2 regions of the Bacillus sp. 1A genome follow, and region 2 is predicted to be linked to the other one. Evidence: riboswitches for the same ligand, from Rfam matches in the RefSeq annotation. Region 2 holds a riboswitch; the other holds the start of a gene.
What was found. Region 2 has a riboswitch for S-adenosylmethionine ahead of ACUN0F_RS20130 (ECF-type riboflavin transporter substrate-binding protein). Riboswitches for the same ligand answer to the same signal wherever they lie in the genome.
Positions count from the first base shown of each region.

Region 1: another riboswitch for S-adenosylmethionine. It lies ahead of ACUN0F_RS16440 (hypothetical protein); the one in region 2 lies ahead of ACUN0F_RS20130 (ECF-type riboflavin transporter substrate-binding protein).

Region 1 is NZ_JBQYLZ010000001.1:3,219,243-3,234,338, reverse strand. It holds gene ACUN0F_RS16460 (short-chain fatty acid transporter) at 1-706, shown strand, start outside; gene ACUN0F_RS16455 (group-specific protein) at 747-1,100, opposite strand; gene ACUN0F_RS16450 (NAD(P)H-dependent oxidoreductase) at 1,097-1,672, opposite strand; gene ACUN0F_RS16445 (SWIM zinc finger family protein) at 1,696-2,085, opposite strand; gene ACUN0F_RS16440 (hypothetical protein) at 2,340-2,657, opposite strand; SAM riboswitch class I at 2,698-2,796, opposite strand; gene ACUN0F_RS16435 (hypothetical protein) at 2,919-3,110, shown strand; gene ACUN0F_RS16430 (YwiC-like family protein) at 3,143-3,865, opposite strand; gene ACUN0F_RS16425 (ECF transporter S component) at 4,050-4,751, opposite strand; gene ACUN0F_RS16420 (ABC transporter ATP-binding protein) at 4,724-6,385, opposite strand; gene ACUN0F_RS16415 (energy-coupling factor transporter transmembrane component T) at 6,358-7,236, opposite strand; gene ACUN0F_RS16410 (DUF4430 domain-containing protein) at 7,259-8,098, opposite strand; gene ACUN0F_RS16405 (DUF4430 domain-containing protein) at 8,156-9,913, opposite strand; gene rraA (ribonuclease E activity regulator RraA) at 10,252-10,731, opposite strand; gene ACUN0F_RS16395 (YfcC family protein) at 10,933-12,363, shown strand; gene ACUN0F_RS16390 (endonuclease I family protein) at 12,506-13,333, opposite strand; gene tnpB (IS200/IS605 family element RNA-guided endonuclease TnpB) at 13,645-14,772, opposite strand.
Region 2 is NZ_JBQYLZ010000001.1:3,939,701-3,957,064, forward strand. It holds gene ACUN0F_RS20120 (energy-coupling factor transporter transmembrane component T family protein) at 1-388, opposite strand, end outside; gene ACUN0F_RS20125 (ABC transporter ATP-binding protein) at 381-2,084, opposite strand; gene ACUN0F_RS20130 (ECF-type riboflavin transporter substrate-binding protein) at 2,095-2,643, opposite strand; SAM riboswitch class I at 2,782-2,897, opposite strand; gene ACUN0F_RS20135 (aspartate/glutamate racemase family protein) at 3,051-3,731, shown strand; gene ACUN0F_RS20140 (macrolide family glycosyltransferase) at 3,781-4,959, opposite strand; gene ACUN0F_RS20145 (peptidoglycan D,D-transpeptidase FtsI family protein) at 5,297-7,423, opposite strand; gene ACUN0F_RS20150 (ATP-binding protein) at 7,646-9,433, opposite strand; gene ACUN0F_RS20155 (Cof-type HAD-IIB family hydrolase) at 9,903-10,754, opposite strand; gene ACUN0F_RS20160 (cysteine dioxygenase family protein) at 10,932-11,510, opposite strand; partial or broken gene ACUN0F_RS20165 (cytochrome P450) at 11,775-12,640, opposite strand; gene ACUN0F_RS20170 (hypothetical protein) at 12,734-13,036, opposite strand; gene ACUN0F_RS20175 (DinB family protein) at 13,294-13,815, shown strand; gene ACUN0F_RS20180 (PadR family transcriptional regulator) at 14,005-14,436, shown strand; gene ACUN0F_RS20185 (DUF1540 domain-containing protein) at 14,538-14,693, opposite strand; gene ACUN0F_RS20190 (Vat family streptogramin A O-acetyltransferase) at 14,764-15,396, opposite strand; gene ACUN0F_RS20195 (MFS transporter) at 15,386-16,669, opposite strand; gene cypA (cytochrome P450) at 16,936-17,364, opposite strand, start outside.

The DNA.
Region 1 (15,096 bases), 720 kb from region 2:
AAAACATACGATAACTGTAGATCCTAGCGTATTCCATGAAGAAGCTGCCGCTCAAGAAGTAGGAAACAATACGTTCGCTGAAAAAATGGAAAATAGCATCATTATTACACTTTGCGTTGGCTTGTTAGGTCTCATTTATATTTTCAATTACTTTTATACGAAAGGCTTTAACCTTACTCTCGATATCGTTATTTTTATGTTATTAATTGCTGGGCTTATTTTCCATCGTACTCCGATTCAATATATACGCGCTTTTTCAGATTCTACAAAAAGTGCTTCTGGTATTTTACTTCAATTTCCGTTTTATGCAGGAATTATGGGAATGATGATTGGAGCTAATGGTGAAGGACTTTCACTTGGAGGAGCTATTTCGAATTTCTTTATTAGCATTTCAAACGAAACGACTTTCCCTCTCTTTACCTTTTTAAGTGCTGGCATCGTTAATATTTTCGTTCCATCTGGCGGCGGCCAATGGGCTGTACAAGCACCTATTATGATTCCAGCTGGTGCTGAACTTGGTGTACCTGCAGCAAAAACAGCAATGGCAATTGCGTGGGGCGATGCTTGGACGAATTTAATTCAACCATTCTGGGCATTACCGGCATTAGCGATAGCTGGTTTAGGTGCTCGTGATATTATGGGATTTTGCGTTGTGAACTTACTATATGCAGGATTCATCATTAGTCTATGTTTCTTATTTATTTAAACGAAAAGCTAGTTTTATGCTAGCTTTTTTACATAATAAATCACTTATTTCCCGTGCAATTTATCACGGTCTTCCACTCTATCTCCGTAAGATATAACGCCTCACATGCAAAAAAATCTTCACATACTTTTTCAATTAAATGTGGATTTTTCTTAAGGAAATTCCACTGTAACGCTTTAGGAAGAAAATATGTTTCATATTCTTTACTTCCTCTTACCACCTCATCAACTTCTCTTTCACAAATCCCTCTTATTAGATAATCATTTCTTAATTGAATCGTCATTTGTTGAAATGTTTCGCTACATTTTTTCAATTGAAGTAAACACGTAATATACGTTCGCAAAAGTTCGTTATCATACCCACAACAGTTTAGAATACGATCGATTTCATTCATAATGTACGAGCCTTTTCTTCTATTTGTACTAACCATTTTTCCCGCTTCTCTAGTTTACTCGTTTTCACTGATTGGAAAACTGACCGTTTTATATCGCGAATACCGCAAAAACGTAAAATACCTCTCTTCATCATAATCCAATCTGCTGATCGGTATAATAATGCGACGTACCATAAAGGCGAGTCCAACGTATTAATAACCCACGCTTTCTTTCCGTTCAATAATCCTTTCGGCAGGGCACCTTCATATTTATAAGCAAATCCAGCTACGAAAATGCGATCAATAAATCCTTTTAAAATAGCAGGCATCCCCCACCACCATATCGGATAGATGAAGAGAAGCGTATCTGCCTCTTCTACTAATTTTCTATATCGCGCTGTCTCTTCCTCATTTACTAAATCACGTCTTTTCTTCTCTTCATTAAATACAAGGACTGGATCAAATTGTTCCTTATATAAATCAAGTACCGTAACCGAATGATTTGTTTCTTGTAATCCTTTTTGCACATGCTTTAATATCGCCGCATTAAAACTGGAAGGACTAGGATGGGCGTATACAATTAGTGCATTCACTACATAACAACTCCCTCTATAAGTTAAAGTTTCCCCTTCTTTAACATCTTCTCTACAATTTGTACGTTTTTCGAACTTTGTAATAAACGATTTAATACGATAAGTAATTCTTCCTTGTCTAAATCTTTCAGTTTCTCTTTCAACGTACTCTCACCAGCATCTTGAATATCATAAACAACTGCCGCCATATGCTTACAATAATTCTCATATGGACACTCGCAGCTACTTTCTGTAAAATTTTCAAGATCAATCATTACTTCATAGTTTCCTGCATTTCCAGTAACAAAAGCAAAAACTTTCTTATCATGTATTTCAACCTCTTCTACATGTCCATCTTCATAATATTCGTATCCTCTATCTACAATGTATTTCGGAATCCATTTCGTTATATCATTTAGTAAGTAAGCGTACATAACAACACCTCTTCCTTTAATTCCCTTTTGACTTCCACAACCCCTGCATGTTATTCTAATAACTGTCAAATAGCAAGTCTATATGACAAAACGACTGACACCTATTCGGCGGAGGTGTCTCTTTTCATTTGCAGCCGATATGAAGTGCCTCTTTCAGGCACATTCAATCTTTGACACTACACACTCAACACCATTCCCTTGTATCAGGCTGCTTAAGCAGTCTTTTACTCTACATACTTCAAAAAAAAGAGAGCTTAGCTCCCTTTTCCCGCCTTATAAAATACCCCTTTTTCAGTATAGAGATATTCATCAGCTAATGTAATTTTCCCATCCAGTTTCAGTTCATCTAATAGTCTTGATAAATAAAATTGATGTAACATCTTTTTCGTGAATTTTCCTTCATGATGCGAAACGATATGTTCTTGAATATCTAACAATGATATTGGCTTATCTTGCTCTATCATATATTCATAAACTGTACTACGCAGTTTTACGTATTTTTCGAGTGTCACAGTACTTCGCAACCCCTTTCTTCTTAATATAAATTTTCGTAATCGGTTTTTTTGCAACAAAAAAACCTCTCCGATAAGAAGAAGTTACGTATATATCTTCGTCTTATCTCCCAGAACAAATATGTTCTGCTGGAATTAGCACCTGCATCGCGGTTGCTGGGTTTCATCGGGCCAGTCCCTCCACCTCTCTGGATAAGAAAATATTCACTTAATTCTTACTATACGTAATTTCATTCTAATTGTCAAATAAATATAACAAATTATATTTTGTTCCTTACTGTTCATACTATACATATATAAATATGCAAGGAGGATTATGAAATGCACGAAAATGCTCGCGGATATGTCCAAAATTCTTTTCAATCATTACAAGAAGCAAAACATTGTTTAGAAGAAGCGCTACAGACTGTTGAAAAAGATTTTAATCGCGCTCGTATTGAACAATCACTTTATGCGATCGAACAAGCTATTCAACGCTGTGATTACACGGTTCATATTTTAGAACAAGATTGAAAAAACTTCCCATCATAAGGTGGGAAGTTTTTTCAAATGGCATACTTCATAATTATTACCGTTATAATTAAAAAATATACAGAATTAGCAATTTCTAAAACCCCTACTTTTATAATAGAAATTTTTTTGCCATATAACATAATTGCTCGAATGACACTCGGTATAAAAATAAGAGAACACCACGGATTGATAGCAAATACAATGATTGTTAATATAATATGATACCCCCATGATATAAGACGATACTTCGGGTTATTTTTCTCGCGAATCATCGTTTTTACATAAAATGTACTTCCTAAAAAATATAAAAATGAAATAAGCGCAATAAATAATGCTGTTTTATCTATAAGTTTCATTGAAAAATAATAACTAACTAAACCACCAATACAGAAAACAATAATCGCACTAATATCATTTAGTAATGCTCTTTCATTTTTTTGACGAGCGTAATACATATTTACAATAAATAATGGAATCATGAATACTACGAATAAAAGAATGCGCCGTTCATATAATAGAGAAATCATTCCAAATACGAACGCGATGATAAAATATACAATTGCAGCATGTAAGTACTCTTTTTTTCGTTTTTGCTTTATGTACGTAAGAAATGGATACGTAGCTAAATAGATAAAGAACCAAGCTAAAAACAATGGAATATGATACATAGTAGGTTTCCCAAGTATGACACTTAATAGAAATGGTATAACGAGCATGGCCCATGCACCGTGTTGCTTCGGAATAACTAACTTCATTAACTATACACCTCCCTTATGAAAATAGTTCTCACCTACTATTATACAAATAAATTTATATAATAACGGGTATATATTGAATCTATTTTTTGACAATAAAAAATGCTCCTTACAATATGTAAGAAGCATGAAAGAGGCAAACGAATATGTAAGTCGCGACCCTACCTTATATGAGTATGCTTTTCTATGCCGTGTTATGCTTATCTAATATGCCATATTTCTTTTTAAATCTTGTAAGAATCGTAATCCAAGACGTACTAAATAATAGTAAGAAAACAACATTTGAAATTGCATGACTCAAATCGAAATAAAAACTTGCGATATAATACGAAACGACTGCTTCCCACGTTGCCTCACGTATGAAACCGAGAAGCCCCCATAAGTTCATAATCCAGCCAAATAAAAACCCAACAAATAATCCGTATAGAAGTCTTCCCCATAGCTTTTTCATTAAAAATGTATTACGTAATAATCCAGCTATAAAACCAATCATGCCCCAAGAAAACATTTGCCACGGCGTCCACGGACCTTGTCCTAAAAAGATGTTAGATACGATAGCCGCTGTTGCACCGATCATAAAACCAGTTTCACTCCCAAACACAATTGCAGAAACGATAATGACAAATGAAGTCGGTTGTACACTTGGTAAAATAGAAAATGGTACACGGCTAACTGCTGCAATTGCCGCTAACACAGCAACGAGCACAATTTCACGTGAAACAAAAGCCTTTCTTTCAAAGCGGATATAGAAAGGTAACATAATAACAACTAATAAAAACAAACTACTTAACATGTAATAACCGTCCATGATAAGTGTAGTAAAGAGTAATGTGCCTATTATTACTGCAAAAATACATATTATGAATGCAACATATCGTTTAGACACGCTTCGTACACATCCTCCCACGTTAATGCATATGGCAATTCTTTTCGAATGAATCGATTAATAGATGTTGTATAAAAGAAGTTTCCACTAAAAAATTCTTTCGGTGCATCATTCATAATAACTGCTCCGTCAAATAACATCATGCATTGATCAACGTATTTCGCTGCAAACTCAATATCATGCGTTGCCATTACAATTGTTGTACCTTCTTTTTGCAGCTTTCTAAATAGCTCTCCTACTCTTTCTTTTTTCCACGGATCTAATCCCTTTGTCGGTTCATCAAGTAACAATAAAGTCGGCTTTGATAATAACGTTGTACATAACGCAAGTAGTTGTTGCTCTCCCCCGCTACAATCATGCGGATGGCGTTCTTTAAGCGAATACAACCAAAACTTCTTCAACATATCTTCTGCTATTTCTTTTCCTTGTTCTCCGTATAACTCACGTGCACGTTCATACACTTCTTCCCACACTGTATCAAATGTAAAATGATAATACGGATGCTGTGATACATACCCGATCCTTTTAAATCGTTCTTTCGAATCAATTTTATGTATCACTTTCCCATTCCACTTTACTTTCCCTCTTCTCGCTTTTTGCAATCCCGCTAAAATCGTCAAAAGCGTGGACTTCCCGGTACCGTTTTTTCCAACGAGAGCTACCCATTTTCCTTTTTCAATCGATACGGTTAAGTCTTGTAAAATAAGTGGACTATTTTTTTCATATTGAAACGAAATATGCTCTGCACTTAAAATAACTTCGTGTTTTTCACTTTTTGCTACTGGCTCATTCACATATGATATCTCTGAAAAGTTATTCAGTTTCATTTGCGCTTCTCGCACTGTAAACGGAATATCTTCTACATTCCATTCTAAAAACAATCTTGGAATTTGCGGAATAAATGGACGGAACTTTTCAACTTCCCACATGTTCGCTATAACCGTTTTAGGGCTGCCATCATACACGATTTGACCATTATTCATACAAATAACGCGTGTTGCAAGTGGTATCACCTCATCTAAACGATGTTCACTTAAAACGATCGTAATTCCAAGTTCTTCATTAATACGTTTTAACAATCCTAAAAACTCTTTCGCAGCAATGGGATCTAACTGCGCCGTCGGTTCATCTAATAATAATAGTTTTGGCTGCATAACTAATACCGCAGCTAAATTGACGAGCTGCTTTTGCCCGCCAGATAACGTATGAACAGATTGGTGCAATAAATCTTGAAATCCTAAGAAGCTAATAAGCTCTGCTATTCGTTTTTGAATAATCTGTGATGGTAACCCGATATTTTCTAAAGAAAATGCTAATTCTTGAATGACCGTATCCATTACGAGCTGATTTTCTGGATTTTGAAATACCATACCAATTTCTTGTGCAGATAATAAATCAGGTACTTCCCCTAATAAAACGTCATCATAAAAAATTTCTCCTGAACGTGTACCGATTGGAAGTAATTCCTTTTTAAAATGTTTCAATAAAGTCGTCTTTCCAGAGCCTGACCCTCCAGCAAGTGCAATAAACTCTCCTTTTTGAATAGAAAGAGAAATATGCTGTAACGCATATTCGTTTTCATCAGTATATACAAATGATAAATTGTTTATTTCTGCATGCGCCACCATATCCATTCCTTTCCTTCCATTATAATTGGTAGACTAATAAACATCGTAAATACTCCAAACATCATTCCATCGTATTGCTGAAATAGAATAGATTCGACTTTCGGATAAATGATTAACTTTCCTCCGCCATACGTACTACATATAATAGCAATGATAAATAGAATACTTAAATAAATGAGCGTGTACCAATCTCGTCTTTCCATTCTATACCGAATATACGTCGTACGCTTCGTTACACCAAACCCACGCGCTTGCATAGAATCTGCTGTTTGCAGCGCATCTTCTAATGAACAAATTAATAATACTTGCAGCAACTGCATACCATTTTTCACTCTTTCAACAATTGAACCCGCATCTACTTGTACGCCTTTCGTTTTTTGGACGAGTGTTATTTTCTGTAATCGCCTCATAAACAAAGGAACAAACCTCACTGTAATCATCGTTAACAACGCTACTTTCGGTGAAATTCTAGAAAACAAATATAAAAATTTATGACTTGAAATAATATCATTATACGAAGCAAACGTAAACATAATCGCAACTAGTAATAATCCCATTACTACTCCAAACATAATCGCCTCAAGCTTAATACGGCTATCCCCTAACCAAAATAACGTAGTTCGACCTCTATGCGTTAATAATGAATTAAATAAAATGACCATAAAAAAGAAAACGATTGTGCTCGGTAACATCTTTCTTATCTTTTCACTATTCCCTTGCATTATATTGATTATGACGATTAATAGTATTGCCCCAATTAAAAAAAGAGGATGAAGACACATCATACATAGTATCATCACCCCGATATAATAGAAAAAATTCACAAAAGGATGTAAAGAAGAAAAACTTATTGTCATAGTCCTTTACCGAATGCCTTTCTTATTTTAATACAAACACCCACTCAATTGTATCGCCTGGCTTAACTGTTACTACACCAGCACTATGATTTGGAAAAGCACCATTCACACGATATTTCCATCCACTAGTAGCAGTAACATCTTTTTCATATAAATCATTAATCCCTTTTACATAAATATCACCTTTAGAGCCCATTGCATCCACATCTAAACCTGTACGCTGCAATACTTTATAAACAGTATCGCCTTCTTGTACATCCATTTTTTTCGCACCTAATAAGTACCCTTTATCACCTTTTACTGAGATAGTGACTTGTTTTGGTTTTGGTATTACTGGATCTGGCACTGGCACTGGCGGTACTGGATCTGGTACCGGTGTTGGTGGCGTTGGTACAGTTGCTTGTTGCTCTTTATTCGGATCAACCTTCTGCTCCTGCTTCGGTGTTTCTTTCGGCTGATTCACAACCTTCGCTTCTTCTTTTACTTCTGGTGTTTTCGGTTGTTGCTGTTGTTTCTCTTCTTGTGCTTTTTGCTGTTCTGGTTGCTTAGCAGCGGCAGGCTGTTCCTGAGGTTTCTCTTCTTTCTTTACTTCCGGTTGTGCCTGCGGCTTTTCTTCTTTCGGCTTCTCTTCTACTTTTTGTTCTTGCTTCTCTTTCTGCTCGTCTTGCTTATTTTGCTCTTGTTCAGCTTGTTTTTCCTCCGGCTTTTCTTCCGGTTTCGCTTCATCTTTTTTCTCTTCTTGTTTTGCTACCTCTTCTTGCTTTGGTTCTACTTTCTTCTCAGGCTTTACAGCTGCCTCTTCACATCCAGCAAGTAGCCCAAGTGAAAGCATTAAAGAAATGATCCATTTCATCTTACTCATGTTGTCTCTCACCTTTCATATTAAAAATTAGGAGCAAATGATTGCTCCTAATTTTTGTTAAGCTGCTTTACGTCTCCATAATACATATGCAGAAGCAATACATAATACACCCATACCTACTTCTGTAGCTGCACTATGAGAGGATGCTCCTGTTTTTGGTAACGTACTACCGTTTCCTGACTTTTTGCTTTTAACCGGTTCGTTATCAACAACAACTTTTAAATTATCATCTTTCGTTTCTTGTTGTACTTGTTTTTGTTCTTCTGGTTGCTCAGTAACTTCTTTTTCTACTACAACATTTTCTGAATCCACATTTGGTTTCTTATCGATTTCAGGAACAGATACATTTGACCAGTCATAAATCGATTTTTCAAGATCTTTAAACTGAAGTAGTGCTAATAACGCTTGCTCTGTAGCCATTCCGCTACCGTTTTGATCACTTGGTAACCATTTGAATTCACCATTTGGAAGTTGATATGACAGTAGATTTTGCACTGCCTTATGTAGACGGTTTTGATCTACATCTTTCACAAGTGATAGTCCAATAATTGCTTGCGCAACACTATTAGAATTTTCTTGTCCATCAGCAGAAAAACCACCGTTTTCTAGCTGTTCGTTATATAAATAGGCAACAGCCTTTTGCACAGCTGGTTTCACATCTTCTCGTTCTTGATAAGGAGCTAATGCTGATAAAACCATACCTGTTACATCAACGCTACTAGCACTGTCTTTACTACTTGCACTATCGTAAGTCCAGCCGCCATCTGTATGTTGCGCGTTTAAAAGCGCATCAACTAAAGCAACTCGATTCCATTTTGAATTCACTGGAACTTCATATTTCTTCGTATCAAATGCAAGTAATGCAAATGTATAACCTGTAACAGAATTCACTTTATCTGATTGGTACAATTTTTGAACTAAATTATGTTCGCCAACCTTTGTAGGGTCTGCTTGCATTGCATTCATCATAATAATCGTTCTAGCTAAATCTGTCGCTGAAAAACGGTTAATGCGCTTTTCTACTTTTTCAGTTACTGACTTAACATAATTTAATTTCGCCTCAATTGGAACATTCTTTCCAGAACGAGAAAGGCCTAAAGCTACCCAATCACTTTCAATTCCATCTTGTAACATCTTTTCAGATGTCTTAGAGATCGCGTCATTTACTTGCGCCGCTGGAACTTGAATGTTCTCTTGCTTTGGTTGTTCTACTTTTTCATCATTTGTTTTTGGTTCTTCTGGTTTTTCTTGTTTTGGATCATCTGTCTTTGGTTCTTCTGGTTTTTCTTGTTTTGGATCATCCGTTTTTGGTTCTTCTGGTTTTTCTTGTTTTGGATCATCTGTCTTTGGTTCTTCTACAGTTTTACAAGTACCAAATTTATCTAATGTTTGCTGTAATGTTTCCTGGCTCATATTGCTCCAGTCTGCAACAAAACGAAAGACAACAACATCTCCAGCATTTAATTTATAACTATCTGCTCCAACTTCTGCAGATTTATCATTTACATCATACAACCAGCCGCTTGTGTCCCCAGCCATTAAGCCGTCAATGCCTTTGACATACGTTCCAAAAGACATCGTCTCTGCTGTTACTTTGTCCCCCATGACTTTTTGCAGCAAACTTAAAGCTGTTTCCCCATCTGTAATTTGCTCTTCTTTCGGACATAACATAATGCCCTTTTGTGATTCACCAATAATTGCAAGTTTTGCTGTATTGCCTTCAGCAAACGTAATATGTACTGTATTCGCAAAAGAAACAAATACGAGTGTAACTGCCATTAACGACGTAAGCAGCCATTTTTTCAACATTGCCATCCCAAAATTTCCTCCCTTACTACTATTTACACAAAAAAAGGCCCTTCAAGGGCGTGCAATTGACACTCTTTTTTTGTAAGTGTCGAACAAACTGTGCAACACCTCCTACCCGCATCATTCGCGGCTATATTTGTATAGGAAAAATAATTTTGTTTATGAACGTATCATTGTGATAACATTCACTTTTTTAGGCAAAACTGACTTCCATTCAAGTTATCGTAAAACGATAAACCTATACATTCTGTTAATTATAAATTTCTGTATTATTTTACTATTGACAAAGAATTTTGTCCATGCTTTATCGGATTTATTTTCTAAGAATAGTAGTTTACTATCCTTTAACGATGCAAACTCTTCTCACTAATAATGACTCCATCTTCATCCGCATACACATATTCATTCGGCTTCCATTCTACTTGTCCAAATTGCAATGAAATATCACGCTCTCCTTTTCCCTCTTTTACACTTCTATTTGGCATCGTCCCTAACGCTAAAATACCAATATCAATATTCTTTAGTTCACTAGAATCACGAACATATCCATTTACAATAATCCCTGCTAGCTTTCTTTCCTCCGCAATAGCTGCCAAATTATCACCAAGTAACGCACAATTCGTAGATGCTCCGCCATCAACAACTAATACCGTTCCTTCTAGTAATGTTTGCAATCCTTCCTTCACTAATACATTATCATCCTTCACTTTTACCGTTGCAATTTTCCCGTGGAATTGTTCTTTCTTCCCAAAAGACCGAAAAGACTGGCGACATATTTGTAATTCCTTTTCAAACTCATCACATAGATCCGTAGTTTTCCACATCTTTTTCCCCTCTTTTCCCTATTCTTTCTATATAACATATTCTTTGATTATTTTCGTTTCCCTGTCTAACGTTGCAATAATTTGTATGTGCAGAAAAAGGACAGAAAAACTATTGCCTTAAAAAGCCACCTTTATTATAATCTATTTCACGGATAAATTTCAGAATATTAAAAATTAACTAAGTGAAAAAGGAGGGTTTTTATGCAATTACATACCAAGGTAAAAAAGCAGCCGAGTAAACGAAAGTTTAAAATGCCTGACGCGTACGTACTACTATTTTTTATTGCCTTACTTTGTGCCATTGCTACATACTTCGTTCCTGCTGGAGAATTTAAAAGAGTTACAAACGGTACTGTTACAACGACAATACCAGGAAGTTATCATTCTGTTCCACAATCGCCGGTAGGATTTGTTTCTTTTTTTACCGCTATTGAAAAAGGAATGACACTTGCTGCTCCTATCATCTTTTTAATTTTATTTACAGGTGGAGCTATTGCGATTCTTGAAAAAACAGGCGCTCTTGACGGTTTAATCTATCATGTAATTAACAAATTTCGTAATCAGCAATTACTTTTCATTTGCATTGTCGCCGCACTCTTTTCTATTCTCGGAACGACTGGTATTATCGTTAACTCAGTTATTGGCTTTATCCCCATCGGCATCATTGTTGCACGTACATTAAAATGGGACGCTATCGTCGGCGTAGCAATTATTTATTTAGGCACTTATGCTGGTTTTAATGCTACTATATTATCTCCCTCACCTTTAGGCATTTCACAAAAAATCGCAGAACTCCCGATGTTTTCAGGGATTGGTTTACGTACCGCAATCTATATCTCTTTTTTAATTGCCACTATTTTATATATTAATTGGTATGTAAAACGCTTAAAAAAATCGAATAAAGGAAGCATTCTCGGAGATAACTGGTTTCCAAGTAATGCTCTTTCAAGTGAGAAAGAAATAGAGAAAACAGAAGTTCCTTGGACAATACGTCATAAATTAATTTTACTCGTTTCAGCTTTATCATTAATTGTATTTTTAATTGGCGCTTTTCGTCTACATTGGACAGACGCCGAAATGACCGCTACTTTTATTTTCATAGCAATTACAGCGGGAATAATAGGCGGCATGAAAGCAAACGATATCGCTTCTACTTTTCTAGCAGGCTGCCAAAATCTCATATACGGTGCTTTGATCGTCGGAATGGCTCGTTGTATTTCAGTCATTTTAGAACAAGGCAAATTGCTTGATACAATCGTTAACCAACTCGCACAGTCTCTCGAAGGACAAAGCCCTGTATTTGGCGTTATCGGTATGTATGTAAGTAGTGCCGCATTACATTTTCTCATTTCATCAGGGACAGGTGAATCCGTTATTTTCATTCCGATATTAGCTCCATTAGCTGATTTCATGCACATTACACGCCAAGTTACAGTACAAGCTGTTATGCTCGGCGAAGGTGTAGTGAACTGCCTCAACCCAACTTCCGGTGTTTTAATGAGCGTTCTCGCAGCGAGCGGCATTTCTTACGGAAAATGGATTCGCTTCATGGCTCCACTTGCATTCATTTGGTTTATCATTGGACTTATTTTTCTTATTATTGGCGTGAATATTGAGTGGGGACCGTATTAAAAGACTCATATTATACTTTACTTAATAAAATATCGATTCTATTCTCCAATCCTATAAAAATCACTTATTCTAGTATAGATATAAACAGGGATTGATCATAGTGATCAATCCCTTCTCTCAAAGTAAAATACCTTTAAGTATGTTACTTCCAAATTTTATTTACCCATTCCGGATGATCAATAAAAGGATTACGATTATGTTGATATTTCGTAAAAATCACTTCATTACGCTTTCGCTCTAAATCATCTATAGGGTCTTGTTCATTCCATTTTAGTAAAACGGATAGTTTGCCCATGTATGGATCTTTATTGTTATTCACCTTTTCATTTAATTCTAAGTCTATTTCGCCGTTGTCTCCTTCATAACGAACAGCCATGTAAAATAGCATTCTAGCGATATCTCCTTTTACACTATCACGAGGTTCCCAAGAATCACTATCATATTTACATTCTGTCGCTTCCGAATGATTCACACCACCATTATCAAAATCCAGATTTCCACGTGAACTATTTACAGATACATCCGTCGCTCTTAAATGATGCAAATCTGTTCCAGCTCCTGCAGTCGTTCCAAAATCACCGTGAGATTTTGCCCAAACATGCTCTCGGTTCCAATTATCAACTCCTGAACCATTCGTAAGTTTCCCTTGCGAACGCCCAGTATATAAGAGTATCACATTGTTTTTATTATTTGGATCTTCATCAGTATCTCTTAGTGCTTCCCAAACCGCACTGTATGATAACTTTGTATGATCATCAATAATATTATGAAGTTCCTTCTTTAACTCTAAACCCGTTTTTCCTATTGCATTATTATAATATGTATCATCATAGCTTTTTACAGTAATCTCTTGTGGTGATGCAGAAGCTACTTCACCGTGTATGATATTTGTGAATGATAGAGATGCAGTACTTAAAATAAAAAATGAAGATAGTGTAACCATAGCAAGCTTTGTATTTCGAAATTTCATATACCCATTTCCCCTTTAAAATATAATTTAAAGCTATTAACTAAAAAATGCTTTCTAACCCCCAAAAACTTTTAGAAAGCCATACCCATCCTTTTCTTTTTATTTAATACAAAACTCTATTGAGTCTGTATTATTTCCACACTTTTTGTTTATCTACTTCTCAAGGAATATCCTTCTCTAGTAAAGATTATTAAAATATTCTTTTCAATTAAAAAGTAGTTTAATGTTAACTTTTGAACTACCCCCACTTAACACTCTAACGAGCTGTTTGAAGTGAGGGATTCCTACGAACACCAAGGTATCCCTCAGTTTTATGAGTAGGCAATCCCCGTAATCCCTACGGTTAGGAGCCTTATGGCCTCTTTTCTCAAATTTTCCGCTGCATTCACATCTCTATCATGATACATACCACAAGAAGGACACTTCCATTCACGCAGGTTCAGGCTTTTCACATCTTTATTTTTGTAGTCGCAATGCGAACAAGTTTGGGAACTAGCGAATGTTTTCGACACCACAATCACTTGTTTCCCATACCAGCATGCCTTATACAACAACATCGCTTTGAATTGTGACCATGATACTTCTTGAATCACTTTCGCTAGTTTGTGATTCTGTAACATATTCGATACTTGCAAATCTTCTATCCCAATCACATCGTGGTTTTTGATGATCCTTGTAGAGAGTTTTTGCAAGTAATCCGTTCTTGCATTTTTGATTCGTTCATGAATACGAGCGACTTTAATTCGCTGTTTATGCCAGTTCGCTCCGCCTTTTGTACGTCTAGATAGAATACGCTGGGCATGAGCGAGTTTCTTTTCTAATACCCGAGACCATTTTGGATTACCGAATACCTCACCCGTTGAAAGAATAGCAAAGTTTTTCACACCAACATCTATACCAACAGCGGAATCGGTCTTCGGCAATTCTTGTACTTCTGCTTCAGCAAGAATCGAGACAAAATATTTTCCACTTGGATTCCTTCTGACAGTAGCACTCAAAATTCGTCCTTCTACCTCACAACTTTTGACAAATTTGACAAGACCAAGTTTCGGTAACTTCAATTTATTATCTATAATCGCAATGTTTCCATTTGTATGTTTCGTTGTATAGGATTGGACTTTATTGTTCTTCGATTTAAACCGAGGTGCTTTGTTTTGTTTTTTGAAGAATCTTGCATACGAGTCAGCGAGGTTGTGAAGAGAAGATTGAAGAGCGATACTGTCCACTTCTTTTAGCCATACAAATTCTTTTTTGAGAGTAGGTAATTGCGAAGAACAAGTACCATAGGATAACCCTTTTCCTGTTTCTTTATATCTATCATTCCACTTTTCCAAAAAGTAGTTAAATACAAATCGTGAACAACCAATTGTTTTCGTAATAGCTATTTTTTGTTCTAAACTAGGATAGATCCGAAACTGATACGCTTTATGGATAAGCACCGCTTTTCACCTCACTTCCTTTTTTTATTTGTTCACAATCTTTTTCACGATATGTACGAGAACGATATCATGATATAGCAAAAAATACTAATCACGTATTATTTCTTCTTTTTTGTCGAAAGTCCTCTGTCCCTTTCAAAAAAAATATACAAATGAAAGAACTTTTACAATGAAACCATTTCGTAGATGTAAAAATGCCTCGGAGCTATAACATTTTCTTTCTATAGGAACGAACTGATTACGATACCGGTACCTCATACTGATTCTTCACCCAAAAGAACCTTTAGGTTTTTTCCTAACCGTCATTCAGCTCCCACCTACTCA
Region 2 (17,364 bases):
GATCAGTCGTATATATAAAAATAAGTGTAAATGGTAATAACGTAAAATATTTTAATGAAAGTGTAGCTGCATAAAATAATGTTTCATATGTAATTGTTGCATATCCAATATGTAAAAACGAAGTATATGATTCGGTTAATTCAGATCCATGAGTTGGTGTAATAAATAAAATCATGACAGAATTTAATAAACTAAATGTAAATATAACAGTAAAAACAAGGCAAATTTTACGAAATGGGATTTTAGCAACTAGAAGTCCGATACATCCAATCATAAATACAAATAGCAATATACGAAAATCAAAAAACAAAAAAGTAAGTGTCATACAAAAAATAAATAACAACAATTTCACTGCTTCATCCATGCGATGAAAATATGTACTATACACCTTCCTCCCTCCTAATATCCTCAAAATAATGTTCCATAAACCTTTCAGGATATGAAATTCCACTAAATTTAACTAGTTTGAATAAAGAACTTTCCCTTAGGTTCGCCCTTTGTAACGTTTCTGTATCCCCTAATACAACGCACGCGGAATTATTCGCAATAATTTCCCCTTCATCTAGAACAATCGCTCTGTCTGCATATTCTAAAGCGAGATTCATATCATGTGTGATAAAAATAAAAGATATTCCCTTTACAGCTAGTTTTCTAATAAACGACATAAACTGTTTATAATGATAATAATCTTGTCCCGCTGTCGGTTCATCTAATATGATAAGTTTCGGATTTGCTATTAGTACAGATGCAATCGTTACTCTCTTCTTTTGTCCATAACTTAATGCCTGAATTGGCCAATTTCGAAATGGATACAAACCACAAAGTTTTAATGTTTCTTCCGCTCTAAGCTTAATTTCTTCCTTTGAAACCTTTTTTAATTTTAATGAAAATGAAACCTCTTCTATAACAGTAGGTTGTGTAATCATCTGATTTGGATTTTGCATCACATAACATATAACCTCACCACGTTTACGAATAGACCAAGAATTGATATTTACTTCATCAAATACAATCCTATCATTTTTTGTTTTGTTTATGCCTATAAGACTATGAGCTAATGTTGATTTACCGGCTCCATTATGGCCCAAAAGTGCTACAATTTCACCTTCATATATAGAGAAATTTACATTGTCCAATACTTTTTGTTTATTAGGATAGGAGAATGACAAATTCTCTACTTTCAATAATTCTTTTTTTGTAGGAGTACCTTTAAAAGAAACTTGCTTCTCCATCCACTCATCTATTACGCTACGAACACTTTCTCTTTGAAGATTTTCAAGCGGGTAATATATTACGTCATTATTACCATCAAACGGCAATTTCTTTAATACTTCTACGTACATAGGCTCTCTTAAGCCGATAGATGGTAATATATTTGACGCTAAAATCTCTTCTGGTGTCCCTATCGCAACAATTTCCCCTTCATTCATTAAAATGATTTTATCTAAATCCAGGTTTAACATTTCTTCTATTCGATGTTCAATAATTACAATTGTTTTATTATATTGTTTATGTATGCCTTTAATAAGTTCTATCGTATGTAAACTACTTGCTGAATCTAAATTTGCTAACGGTTCATCGAACAATAATATATCAGCATTTGTTGTTAACAAACCTGCTAAAGAAACAGTTTGTTTTTGCCCTCCTGATAATTCATGTGGACTTTGTTTATGAAAAGCATGCATCTTTACCTTTTTTAATGAGTCCGAAACAATCTTTTTCATATCATCTTGATTTACACATTCATTTTCTAAATAAAAAGCTACGTCCTCTTCTACTGTAAGACCAATAAATTGAGCATCTTGATCTTGCAAAATTGTTCCTACCTGTTTACTCAGTTCAAAAACACTCTCTTTCCTCGGGTCTTTTCCGGCAATTAAAATATTACCAGTACTAATCCCTTCATAAGAAAAGGGGATTAGCCCATTTATACAATGAGCTAACGTTGACTTCCCTGAACCACTCCGTCCAGCAATTAGTACTTTTTCTCCAGGGTATATATGAAATGTAATGTCTTTTACAGTAGGCTGCGCAGCATGTTCATATTGAAAGCTGAATTGTTCAAAAGAAATGATTGGTTGCATGTTAACATCCCTACTTTTCAATTTTTAAATGTGTATGTTTCTTATTAGATTTAGCTAGACCTATTGTAATTGGCAATCCAAGAACTAAAAATACAATAACATCAGCAATTGTTGCTCCTAATACTTGTATAACAATTTTGTCAAATGGTTCTCCCATCACAATAACATCGAATGCCCCAGCAAATATAATAGCAATGACAATACCAATTAACCCAGTAATGGCTAAATAAGAAATATCCCGCTTATTATACGTCCCGTTTTTCACACTAAAGCTAACTCTTTTTTGAATGAGGCCCATTGCAAAGCCGATAATGCCTGAACTAATAACCCAACCCCACCAAATACCCCAACCAGCGATTGTATCTGTTACGGTATGACCGATAAGTCCTATTAAAAGTCCTGCCACTGGACCAAATAACGCTCCAAAAACGGTTAAAATAGCTAATGCAGGTTTAATAAATGTATTGGGTGCAATAGAAAATCCCCAAAGTCCTAATATCCCGTATAATGCTGCTCCAATTCCGATTGCTACTACTAACTTTGTTGATAATTTGTTCATTACAATCCCCCTCCCGTATTAGTCAACTTTTATTACTCTATATTTATTTTGAAAATGAATTATGCATCGACACTCCCTTTCTATACAACAAAAAATGACCCCTTACATAAGAGGTCATTTTCTTCACGTTCAAGAATCCTCTTATCTTCCAAAAAACACATCGTGTCCTCTGCGGAATTAGCACCTTCCTATAAATTTATATAGGGGTTGCTGAGGTTTCATAGGGCCGTTCCCTCCACCTCTCTGGATAAGTATTAATTTGTAATTCGTATTATGGCACTAATAAGTATAAATTTCAACACTTTTCTAATTATTTTTATTTTTCGTTTAACGGTACATTTAAATCATTGTATTCTTATCGGAATTGTGAAATAATGAATTCAAAATAGTTACGGGAGGAATGTACGATGAAAGTAATCGGTTTAATTGGTGGACTAAGTTGGGAATCTACATCGTTATACTATAAACATATTAATACACTTACACTCTCTCAATATGATCAAAATGCGAAGCTTGTTTTATATAGCATGGACTTTGGTGAAGTAACTACTTTATTACAAAATCATCAATATGAAGAAGTGAAAAACGAATTAGTCACAGTTGCAAAAAAGGTTGAAAAATCCGGAGCTGATTGTTTATTAATGTGTTCCAATACGGTCCATTTATTTGCTGAAGAAGTAGAAAATGCAATATCTATTCCACTTCTTCACATTGGTGATGTAAGTGCTAAAGAAATGGTAGAACAGAATATAAAGCGTATCGGACTATTGGGTACGAAACAAACGATGGAACAAGACTTCTATAAATCACGTCTAGCAAATTTTAATATTGAGACAATCATCCCAACTGAAGAGGAAAGAAATTTTATTCATCATGTTATTTTAAATGAATTAAGTAAAGGAATTATTTCAAAAACATCAAAAGAAAAACTTTTACAAATCACAAACTCATTAATTCAAAATGGCGCAGAAGGTATATTGCTAGGCTGCACTGAAATACCATTACTCATTTCCCAAAACGACCTTACTGTACCTGTTTTTGATACCGCTTTTTTACATGCAAATACTGCTGTGCAGTTTGCAGTATAATAATATAAAAGCATAAAGGTAGTGCCTCTATGCTTTTATATTGTCTAAACTATTTATTTAAAAGAGATGTAATCACTGCAATTGCTTCTTTTGAACCACCACATTCTAAAAAACTATCATTCAGTTTTCGTATACCATGCTTATACTTTTTATTTGAAAGAACATCTGTTACCGCTTCTTTTAACGTTTGCACATTAACATTCTCTTTCAATAACCGATGTGCTGCTTCAAGTTCAGTTAATCTTTGCGCTATCATTGGTTGGTCTTTATCATGTGGAATAATGACAAATGGAACATTAAAATAAATAGCATCGTGTACGCTGTTCATGCCGCCATGTGTAATAAAAACATCTGCTTCACTTAATATTTCTGATTGGGGTACGTATGAAGCAATTATAAAATTGTCTGGCGCTTTCTTAATTTTAGAACGATCATTTCTATCACCAATTGCCATTACAACTATTCCATCAAAATCCGAGAAAGTATCAATGCACGTATTAAAGAATGGTTCAAGCCCTTCAAGCAGTGTCCCCATTGAAATATATATAACTTCTTTACCTTTAAGCAATTCAAGTGGAAACTCTACATTTGTTTTACGATTTGAAATACTAGGACCAATAAAAATGTTATTTCTTCCAAATAAATCGCTATTAGGTTGAAAATAGCGACTTGTGTACACAAGAGTAATATCTCCCTTGTTATGCATAAATTGAAGATTATTTTTAGGCGTTACTCCAAATTCATGTTCCATTTGATATAGTAACTGTTCAGAAATTTTATCAGGTTGGAATGGTATTTCTGCATTTGGATGAAAAGGTAATGTTTCCAAAAAATTTGGAGGAATTAAAAATATAGGAGAAGAAACTATGCCTGGAATATGTAAATACTCCTTTACTAACTCTCCAGCGCCAAATATATCATAAATTACGAAATCAAAATGTATGTTTTCACATAATTGTTTCGTAATTTCTAATATATATAAAGAAGTTTGAACATGTACACGAAAGAAAGAATTCAGCCCATCTGGAGTTTCAGAATCAATAGAAATCTCCTTTAATAAATCTGGATGTGTATATACAGTAGCTCCCAAATCTTCAATTCTGCCTTTAAATTGTTCTGTCGTAATATAATGTACGTGATCACCTCGTTCAGTATAGGCTTTGACTAAACTTAATGTAGGATTTACATGTCCCTCTGCTGGAAAATTAACCACTAAAATATTTAGCACTTATTTCTCACTCCTTACATTTCAATTCGCTTATTAAGCATACTGTAATTATTACCGTCAACCTTCACCTAATAGTCCTAATATGCTTGCTACTTTAGGTTGATAAATAATTGTTAGTGATTAAATTAAAAAAGGCATCTACATAAGTAGATGCCAAACCGTGATAAGGAGTGTTCTGTGAGGTTAGAATAAGCATTTCAGCTTGTCCTATGCTATCAATATATGATTTATTTTATAAAATGTGAATAATTGATAGAATGATTTTACCTCTCTATCACCCATTTTGAACCTATTTCTAAATAAGTCGATTCTAGTTTCTGTACTATTTCATATGTTTTTAACCTTCTTGAGAGCTATCTATTTTTATAGTTTCTCCAGTCAATCTCTTATTTTTCAATTCAAAATAAGCATCTAAAACTTCTTTTCCAATATCAGAGTTAATACCAGATTTATCATTAATAACCCACGGCACAACTACAGAGAATGCTACTTCAGGATTATCATACGGCGCATATCCTGCTAACGTTAAATTATAACATTCTCTTCGCTCACCTTTTTCATTTCTTCCAATATCACTTTCTCCACCGTATACTGTCTGTGCTGTCCCTGTTTTACCTGCTGGCTTATAAGATGCTTTTTGGAACGCCCTTACTCCTGTTCCATCACCTTCTTGGAATACCTTTCTAAATCCTTCTTTTACTTGATTTATATATTCCTCTTTCATATCTATCTTATTTAAAACGATTGGTTCTACTGAATGCACCACTTTACCAATCTCATCTTTTTGCGACGTTTGCTCTCTTACCTCTTGAACAATTTGTGGCTTCATTCGATATCCACCGTTTGCGATTGTTGAAATATACTGTACAAGCTGAAGTGGCGTATAGGTGTCATACTGGCCAATTGAGTAGTCTAGTAAGAAACCAGGTTGATTATCTTTTTTACCAATTTGTCCAGCTGTTTCATTCGGTAAATCAATACCCGTTGGAACACCTAATCCAAATTGCCTGAAATAATACCTCATTTTATCAAAGTACTCCTGTTTAATATTTAATGAACTATTTTTCACATAATCTACACCTGCAATTTTTAATGCTGTATGAAACATATACACGTTTGAAGAGACTTGTAACGCTCTTAAATCATCGATATTTCCAAACTTTTTCCAAGACTTTTTTTCCTTAGTTCCTTTAAACTTCATAGGTGCATCATAAAAATATGTACCTGGTGTTATAGCTTTCGTTTCAAATCCAGTTAAAACTGTCGCACCTTTAACTGTTGATCCAAGCTCATAAGAACTAGTCATTGTGCCTAATGCATAGTCTTCAACTTCTGTTTTTCCGTCTTTTTCTACAAGTCTTTTCCCGGCCATAGATAATACTTGTCCGTTTTTCGGATTCATCATTACAACGAAAGCACGGTCCAACATGGATTCTGACGCTTTATATGCCTTTAATATTTTTTCAATACTTTCTTCTACTTTCTTCTGTAATTCCATATCTATTGTTAAAGTTAAATTCTTACCGCTCTTTCCCTCAGAAACGGTTTCCGTTCTAATTGTATTACCTTGTTTATCTGCAACGCTTCTTACTTCTTTTTTTGTACCATGAAGTACATCTTCATATTGCTGCTCGATATAACTTTTTCCAACCCTATCATTTCGGCTATAATCACGTACCAAGTAATAATCTAATCGTTCACTTGGTAATCCTTCATCGGAATTAGAAACATTTCCAAGAACAGATCGGAATAATCCATCATTTACATACACTCTCTCCCAATCCACCGATACGTCTACACCTGGGAGATTCGCTAAACCTTCACTAATTATAGTAAATTCCTTTTCACTAACATCTTTTTTAATAATTTGAGGAGCCATTTGATAACCAGAAGTCATCTTACTTTTAATAGCTAACACTTTTATATCTTTCTCTGTTAATTCCTGAAGATTTTTATCTGTAACCCGTTTTCTTTTTAACTCTTCTATTTTTTTATCTAGCTTCTTGCCGCTAATATCCTTTTCTCTAAATGTATCTATTTCTTTTTTCGATACTAGATTTTCAGCCAGTTTCGGATTTAATTGCATCCAAAAATCTTTCTTATCTGTCTCATTTAACTTATCTATATCTTCTTGCGGCATTTCAATTATGTCTGCAAGTTGTCTTGCAGTTTTTAATATATCTTCTGATTTTACACCTTTCATCTTTGTATATGTAATTGTACGTAAAGATTTATTATCAACTACTGGATTGCCTTCTCTATCAAATATTTTTCCGCGTGGGACAGATAGGCTCACAGTTGCATTTTCTCTCTTTTCTACTTCATTTTTATAAGTCTCTCCATCGAAAATTTGCACTTTACCTAACTGTATAATCATTGCAGAAAATAATAAAAATACACAAAGAAATAAAATATTTAACCGCGTCGGTATTGCTCTACCACTTTTTTTCTCATGCTTTTTCACCTTGTCATAATCTCCTCCTTACCGAATTCCTACTAATAATTGAATCTATATATTAAAAGTAATGCACATTTTCTATACAGTACTTTGCACAAATATTAATATACTAATAAAAACTTAATAGAAATTAAAACAAAGGTTAAGAAAAGGTAAAGTTTACTAAATTAAATATAAAAATCCCCAATAACCAAAAGTTAAGCTTTTGGTTATTGGGGATTTAGTAATTTAAGAGTTAATAATTGGACGTATTGATTCGAATCTATCATCATAATTTGATAGAGATTTTTCGCTCTGAGCTTTCGGCAAGTAAATCGTTACTGTTGTCCCGACTCCAACTTCACTCATAATACTTATATTTCCTTGATGACTTTCAATGATTTTATAACTTAACATTAATCCGATACCGGTACCTTTTTCTTTCGTACTATAAAAAGGCTCACCTAATCTCTTAATTCTATCTTCAGGTATCCCTATTCCTTCATCAATTACATGAATAATAACACCTTCATCGTTTATCTCTTTAATATGAATTGTAATTTTCCCGCCATCTGTCATAGCTTCGATTGAATTTTGCAAAATATTAATAAACACTTGTTTCAATTGATTTTCTGAGCACTCAATACTTATATCTTTGGTGTCTGCATATAGTTCTACTTGAATATTCGTCATAATTGCTTTTGTATTCATTAATGAAACGACATTTTTATAAATTTGATAAATATTTTTTTGTTCTGTATTTATTTCATCTGTTTTAGCGATTGATAAAAACTCTTGAAGAATCGCTTCTATTCTATCAATTTCAGAAAGCATTAAATCAAAATATTTTTCTTGATCTTCTTTATTAATTTGGAATAACTGTATAAACCCTTTAATAACTGTCAATGGGTTCCTCACTTCATGAGCAACACCAGCTGCTAATTGACCGATTGCTGCAAGTGTATCTGACTTATTTAGCAATTCTTCTGTCTTTTTCCGTTCTGTAATATCACGTACAATGATCATAATTTTATCATGTAATAATGGTAAACATCTGGCTTCAAAGAAATTAACACTATCATTAATTGTAAGTGGGTATTCAACAATTACATTCGTTGCTTTTTCCTTCACTTGAAGAATTGCTTCCTGAAACTGCTGCGCCACTGGCGATGGTAATACTTCGAAAAAATTTTTTCCCATAAAAGCTTGTGCCGGTACGTAAAATTTTGTAGGAGATCCTGCTTTATAATCTATAATTGTGCCATCATCTTTTGTTAAGAAACATAAATCCGGTAAAGCCTTAAAAATCAATTCCAATTCAGACGTTTGTTGTTTTAACTGCTCTTCTATCGCTTTTAAATGTGTAATATCTACACCAACAGCCCAGTAGCTATATCCTTTTACAGGAAACTGTTCTGAAATATTGGACCACATGATTGTTTTGGTTTCACCATTTTTACATGTTAAGTGCATTTCCCAATCTCTGAAATTTTTTCCACAAGTTAAAAATTTCGTTTGTATTTGGTGACGATAATCATGATCAGGGTACAATAATTGAAGTGCATGTGGATTCCCTATTATTTCTTCAGCGGTATAACCTGTTACAATTTCACACTCACGATTCCACAGAACAAAATCTCCATTATAATCAAGCGCATCAACCATAACGGGCATATTTTGTAAAATCGTATGTAATTCCTCTTCTTTTCGAGAGAGCAATGTTGAATTTTTACTTTGAAATATTTTTGTTGCTCCATCTATAATTAGATTTGAAAGCATTTCAAAGTATTTTTGACAATTGAAAATGTCACTTTTGTTTGACCATACTACAAAAGATCCTAAATGTTGATTGTATAAAAAAATGGGGATTTCAATTTTGGGAAGTTTACATATTTTCATTTCATTTATTCCAAAAGAAAATATACATTCTTTTTCAGCATCAAGAAGTTGATGTGATATGTTGGTTAATTTATAAAACTGTTCTGCCATGGTTTCTATTGTACTCACATCAATAAGTTCCATTAGCCGCGCATTCATTCCTTTTTCACCTCAATATGTAAAATTAATACAAATTCAAAATTTATACTTCTCCATTATACGTAGAATGTGCCTTTAGGTATATAGCTGCAGAATAATTATTCGAATAAATTTTATTTTTCAATTAAAATAGAGAAGAATTAGCGTATAAAATGAATCCTTAATCAGTACGTATTTTGTTCATCACATATTAATTCTGAATGTACGACCAACCTAAAACGGGTACTCATGCAGAAATCGGATTTTAATATCAGAGTCATACACATCGATTTTAGTAGTATAAAAATACAAAAAATACAAAAAATACAAAGTTCATAAATTTTTCACAATTAATATGAAAAATATAAACATTTATTCCAATATATTCTATATAATAAAAAGTAATAAGGCTTCTATGAATCTCATAGAATACCTTACCTCTAATAAAAAGAAAAAAAGAATCCATTTGGATTCTTTTTTTCTTTTTATATTACATTACATATTTATATAAAGCATGTGCAACACCGTGTTCTTCATTTGATAAAGTTTCGTATTTACACATTGCTTTTATTTCTTCGACTGCGTTCCCCATTGCAATTGATATGTTTGCTTTTTCCATCATGGATACATCGTTTAGCCCATCACCTATCGCTACAGTATTTTCAACTGGAATATTTAGATGTTCTGCTAAAGTATATAATCCATTTCCTTTTTGAGCATCTCGATGATTAATCTCTAAATTATGCCAATAGGAAGATGTAATTGCTAAATCAGTATTATGCAGAAACGCTGCTTTTAACTTTTTTAATTTTTCTATGTCATAAGAAAATGGTAAAAGCTTATGCACATGTATATCAGTTTCTACAATCGGTTTACAACTTTCTGCACTATGAAACGCTGTATGCTCAAGGTATAAAGCTGCGATCGTTTCTAATTCTTTCAAGTCGAAATTTTCTCTTGAATTCTTCACATACTCAATTTCATTACGTACACTCTCTACTCCATAATCCGGTACATACACACCTTTATCAGTATAAAGCTGATAATATAAGCCATTCTCTTCAAGATATTCTACAATCTCAAGTGCTTGCATATTTTGAATTGGATATCTCTTCATCATTTTTTTATCTTTATATATAAGCGCACCATTTTCCGCAATAATTGGACACTCTAAATTAACTTCTAACAACAATCTTTCAATATCGACGATAGAACGTCCTGTACAAATTGCTACAACATGACCCGCTTCCTGACATTTTTGAATTGCTTCTGCATTCTCTTTACTAATCATTTTATTTCCCGAAAGAAGAGTTCCATCTAAATCAATTGCAATTAATTTCATTATTTCTTCACCACTTTCTATATATACACGAATTTATATTAAACGAAAGGTATCGTTTTCATACTGATTTCGTGAAGTACTCCTTATTTATAATTTATGAAAAGCGTTTCAGGTCAAGAAATAATTAAAAATAAAATCAAAAGCTTTTCTTTTTAAAGAAAAGCTTTTGATTTTAAACTATGAACTATAACTAATATATTTTGTCTCACACATGTACACATTCTTTTCTTCAGTTGGGACATATATTTTAAACTTTTCTAAGCGCTTTCCGTAAATATGAATAGTGACAACGCTTTCATTTTCAGCTATTTCAAGAATATGACAATCAGCTGGTGGAATGACTTTATCGGTTTCTCCTTCTCCCAAATAAAGATTTCCTGTATGTGTTAAATAAACAAGTGAATTTTCAAACTGCTTCGTTTGTATAAAGTTTTGCACCATTATCCTCCCTGTAAAAACGCCTTCTACTCCCCATGTACCATCATGATCATGTAAAGGTGTAGATTGTCCATCTTTCCATACAAGAGCTAATACTTCAAAACGATTAAAAGGATCTTCATATAACAAATGTCGTGCGTATTGAGCCGAATTCGCCTTCTGTTTTTCTAACGGAAGCCATGTTTTCTTTTCTAAAAGTTCTTCTAGTAATTTTTCAATCGCACAAACAATTTGATCTTCTAATAAATTACTATCCATTAAATCCGTTACAGCTTTAATAAATGTTTGAAACGTTTTACTTCCATTACACGTTAACATAAGCGTCCTCCTCCATTCTTTTCACACACCTCCATACTAAATAACTAACTAAAAATTTACAATTGAGAAATAAAGTGAAACTTTAATCAGTGGGGATTTTGTTCATCCCCAACTGATTATTAGTTGAACCAATCGGACTTTTATGGGCAGTTGATCCCCCACCTAAATTCTTTAATTTCGCTGCATTTTGAGGTGGGGGTCTTACTGCCCATTAAAGCGGGATAAAAAAACAAGGTACAGTAAATTTGTACCTTGCTGATCGATTTACCTATTATTCAAAAGAATAGGTAAGTAATTTAACGTTTGTTCATTTTCCAATAGACATTTTTCTAAATTGAACAATGGAGATAACTCTATTTTTTCAAAAGCATTTATGAAAGTTCTTAATGCAATCTCAGCTTCTAAACGTGCAAGTGGTGCTTCTAAGCAAAAGTGAGCACCTTTACCAAATGTTAAATGCTTTTCATTTCCTATTCGGTGTATATTAAATTTAGAGGCTTGCGAAAACTTTTTCTCATCTAAATTTGCTGCACTTACCCACGCAACAATCATTTGATCCTTTTTCATAAAAGGCCCAAATATATTTGTATCCTCTGTAATCCTCCTAGCTAATGTAACGGGAAATCGATAGCGCAATACTTCCTCAATCGCTTTTGAAATTAATGTAGGTTCTTTTCTTAACTCTTCATATATTCCAGGTGAATCCACTAAAAAGCAATAAAAGCTATTAATAATTAAATTTGTAATTGTTTCATTACCTGCCGCTAATAAGCCTAAAGAAAAAGTAACTATTTCTTCATCAGTTAATCTTTCACCTTCATATTCAGCTCGTATTAAATCTGAAATAATATCGTCGGTTAAATGATATCTTTTCTCTTGAACAATTGGAAGCAGGTACGTTTTAAATTCATTTAACGCAATTCCTTTTTCTACATCCAAATCGTTAAATTTTTCTTTACTATATGGCATAAATAAAATATCAGACCATTCTTTAATTTTTTACGGTCAGTTGTTGGCACTCCTAATAAATCGGATATGACGGTAACAGGTAAAGGTGCAGCAAACTCTTCAACGATATTAATCTCACTATATTTCCCGATATGTTGTACAAGTTCATTTGCGATAGACTGATATGTAAATATAATAAAAAACGAATGATTAATAGAAATATTCTACGCCACTCGTTTTTTATCGGACTTCTTTTTACTGTACTTTTATTTTCTTTATGAGTTATTAGAAAAATAATTGTCTATATAAGTCTTTATTTTTTCAAAATCCTTTTCCATAAATAAGATTGCTGGTACTTCAATTATTGGAAGATTATTTTCATTATCAAAAGGTGGACACGGTTTGGGAACTACCAAATAGTCAACTGAGTTTTTATCCCTAATATAATTAATTGAAACATCATAATACTTAGAAAAATATTCCTTCAAATCATCCTGATTCCTTAAAAATGGTAGAGAAAATATTGAACCATAATTTATACCAGCGTCGACAATTAATACAAAGCATATTTTTTTCATGATACACCCTCCTCGTATAATAAGTTTTAAGTTAATAACTGTTCCTTGAAAATTAAATAGTTTTTATCTTCAAGAGCTACATCAAAAAAATGATGTATAGGTAAAATTTAGTCTTGGATAAGGTAACACTGATAAAAACAGGTTTCCTTTTTCTTTATATTCAATTAAATTATATCATTATTTTACATGAATTTTCAGACTTTGTTTTTTTTATTTTATTGGTAAACTTATGCTTAGCATGAATTGGAGGGATATATATGATAGATTATAGAATAATTTCAAGAGAAAACTATTCAAATAAGATTGGAGAGCTTGTAACAATGCTTGAACATACAAGAGATGTTACATTGAGCGAAATCTCCAATTTAAACCAAAGTGATTTAGATTTCTTACCAAACGGTAGTTCAAACACTATTGGTTCTCTCTTATCACATATTGCAGCGATGGAGTTTGTTCATCAAGTTATCTCGTTTGAAAAAAGAGATTTAACTGAAAGTGAATATCTAAAGTGGCGAATTTCTTTAGAACTTGGAGACAAAGCAAGGGAAGGAATAAAAAAGCAATCTTTAGATTATTATTTGAATGAATTATCACAAGTTAGAGAAAATACACTAACATATCTGAAATCAAAACAAGATAGCTGGTTATTCGAGGAAAACAAGTGGGATAATGGTGTGCCTTATAATAATTACTACTTGTGGTTTCACGTTATGGAAGACGAAATTAATCATCGTGGACAAATAAGAACAATTAAGCGATTGATGGGAATGAATAAATAAATCTTATTCAACCAAAGGGTGCTTTACTTGAGAAAGTCACTAGAAGAGTCAAATGATAACTATGAACTGCCCCCAATTGCTAGGTTTTGTTTAACAATAGGGGGCAGTTCATTTATAGCGCATAGGTAATCAGCTTTGTATTAATCATGAGGTAGATATTTTTAACTAAAAAACCAATAATGGAAATACATTACAGCTTATGACCCGTTTTTACACGTATCTCGGCTGAACCCCAATACACTGTATCCCGCTCTTCGGCGCTTCGAAAATATGGGTGCTATAACGAAAAAAATACATAAACAAGTCGGAAAGCCAAACCGAAATATGTACGATATAACTGAAACAGGTGAAGAAATTTTTTCAGAAATGTTAAGAGAGTTTCCTGAAAAAATTGCGACAAACAATGCAGAATTTCTTGTACGTATCGCTCTATTTGAAAAACTTGATTACGAAGGTAGAAAAGAAATTTTAACAATACGCCAAGACGTACTACATAAACAGCTTACTGCTATTCAATCTTTACATGTTAGCTCATCTTTTATTACAGAAGTCATTGAATTTAGTAAATCACGTATAGAACACGTATTGCTCTGGATTACATCACTTATAAAGAAAATATAAAAATTAACAAGAAAAGTTAAAAACAATGAATGAAAATGAGATTTATTATCAATACTATAATTAATAAAAGGGCAACCACGATTTGGCTACCCTTCAAAAATTTATACTTCTGGATCGAAAGTTTTGCAATCTGTTTCTTCCGTAGTTGATGCATGTTTCCCTTTATGACTTACTACATAAATTGCATCTGCACTACATTTATTGCCGTTAGCCCAAAATTTACAGTTGTTTACTTCACATAAAACGTCTTGTGCCATAGTATCACACCTCCTTGTTCTATTATCATTAACAAAATTCGGAGGTATGATACTCTTTGTCATGCATTTTTTATTTCCTTTTTAGCTTTCTTAATGGTTCAATATTTCCTTGTACAATAGCATCTATATTTTCAGTTATTTTTTCAATATCAAAATGCCACCATTGAATTTGCAATAACTCTTCTACTATTGTATTTGTAAATCGTTCCTTTATTTTATTTGCAGGGTTTCCGCCAACAATTGTATATGGTGCGACGTCTCTAGTCACAACAGATTTTGCTGCAATGATTGCACCATCCCCTATTTTTATTCCAGGCATAATCGTTGTATCCATACCAATCCATACGTCATTTCCTATAACTGTATCCCCTTTGTAGGGTAAATCAGACAAATCAGGTGTATACTTCTCCCACCCATTCCCAAATATATTAAATGGATATGCCGAAAATCCATCCATCCGATGATTCGCTCCGTTCATAATAAAGGTAACTCCATTTGCAATACAACAAAACTTTCCAATAGTAAGATGATCTCCAAGAAATTCATAATGATGTAATACTCGATCTTCAAATGTTTCTCCATCTTTCGCATCATAATAAGAATAGTCACCAACAAGTATATTAGGTTTCGTTATTGTATTTTTTATAAAATGGACATTTTGATTTCCTTCAATAGGATATTTAACATTTGGATTAGGATTCATGTTGCACAGCACTTCCTTTACCATTTATTTCACTTTCTACCGCTATTACTGGCTTTAAATTGTATATAGGTAAAATAAATAATAATCCAATTATAAATAGTAAAGCTGTGCCCTCATACATCGTACTTAATGAGAACACCTCTTTTAATGAACCAGCAATACTCATTGTTACTACCATTGAACCGGTAAATAGTGGACTTAAAATGCCATTTACACGACCGATAAAATCAGTATCGCTATTTTGAATAATGAGCGTATTAATACCTATTTGGATACATGGAAGAGCTAACCCACTAAAAAGTTGTGCTGTAAGTGTCACCCATAAGCTCGTCGAATAGCCAATAATACCAATGCCGATCGCCTGACCGAGCATCCCTACAATTAACATCTTTTGCGGAGCAACATTTTTCGCAAATACCATCGCTAAAGCGCCGCCAACAATCATACCCGCGCCATTTACTGTTAGTAACCATTGCAAACTCTCTTTTGATAACCCTAACTGCTCAGTCACAATAAATATACCTAATGGCTGAATCAATCCTATACCTAGTCCTGCTGCCATAAAACAAAGCCCTAACAAAGTTAATGCTTTTTTCTTTTTTACGTATTTAATACCGTCTAGCATTTCCTGTAGCAACGTGATTTCTTTTTTCTCATTTTTATTCTCAAGATCTTTCGGAAGAAATAACAACACAGCTGCTGCCAGTAAAAAAGCGATACCTGTTATGATGATTGAAATATAAATTCCAAAACTATGAAAGATAAATGTTCCAAGAATCGGTCCTAACACCATAAAAATCGCAAATATTGTTTGATATATAGACATCGCTAATTGGATTTGTTCCGTTGATAAATGCTGTTTAAACAATTTCATACCTGATGGTTGAGAAAACTGCGAAAGGATTGCAGAAATAAGCGTGACAAAAAACACGATTTTCCATGTTCCAAACATAAGTGTAATTAATACAGCGAATACTGAAATGGAACTTAACGTTTCACACCATATCATTGTCTTCTTTGGCTTCCACCTATCAGCAAAGGTTCCACCTATAAAGGAAAAGATGAAAATTGGAGCAAACTCAGCAACCGAAATCATTGAAATAGCAAAAGCATCACCTTTCGTCATTTCCATTACATATAGTAATACCGCAAAGTTCCGAACCCATATTCCAATTTGTAAAAATAGTGCTGATGCAAGAATTCCTTGCACAAACCGATTTTTTAATACTTGTGATACCCCATTGTTTTGTTTCGTTACTACATTTGTCGACATAAAAAAGCCCCCTATTTCATGTTCTGAACAGGAGGCAGCACAAATCATATAAAAAGACTATATATTCGCAGAGCGAAATACATCCCTTTTCTATAAATGCACAGACTAATCCTATTCAGAAGAATATTTCGTTTTTTAACGAAGATCTCTTACAAATAGAATTAGTTGATCATTGGGATGTTTTCACCCTTCCGTTTCGAATTTAAATAACACATACATACTCTATGTAAATCATTTTCTATGTATGCATGTCTACAATAAATATTCTAGAATGTTAATGGTAATTCCTCTAAAGAACGCATTAAATAATTACCTTGCCATTTAATGTCTTCACGGTTCCCTTTTATTTGTAGTTCAGGCATTCGATTAAATAAAGTAGTAATGGCAATCTTTGCTTCTAACTTAGCAAGTGGAGCACCTAAGCAGAAATGGCTACCATGGCCAAAGGCAATATGACGATTATTCTCCCGAGTAATATCGAATACTTCCGGATTTTCAAATACCGTTTCATCACGGTTTGCAGAAGCTAATGCAATGACAACCATATCTCCTCTTTCGATTGTTCGGTCGTGAATTTGAAAAGGTTCATCTGCCCATCTTGAAGTTGTAACTTCAACTGGAGAATAATATCGTAATCCTTCTTCAATAGCTGCATCAATTAATTTTGGATCTTCTTTTAATAACTGTAATTGATC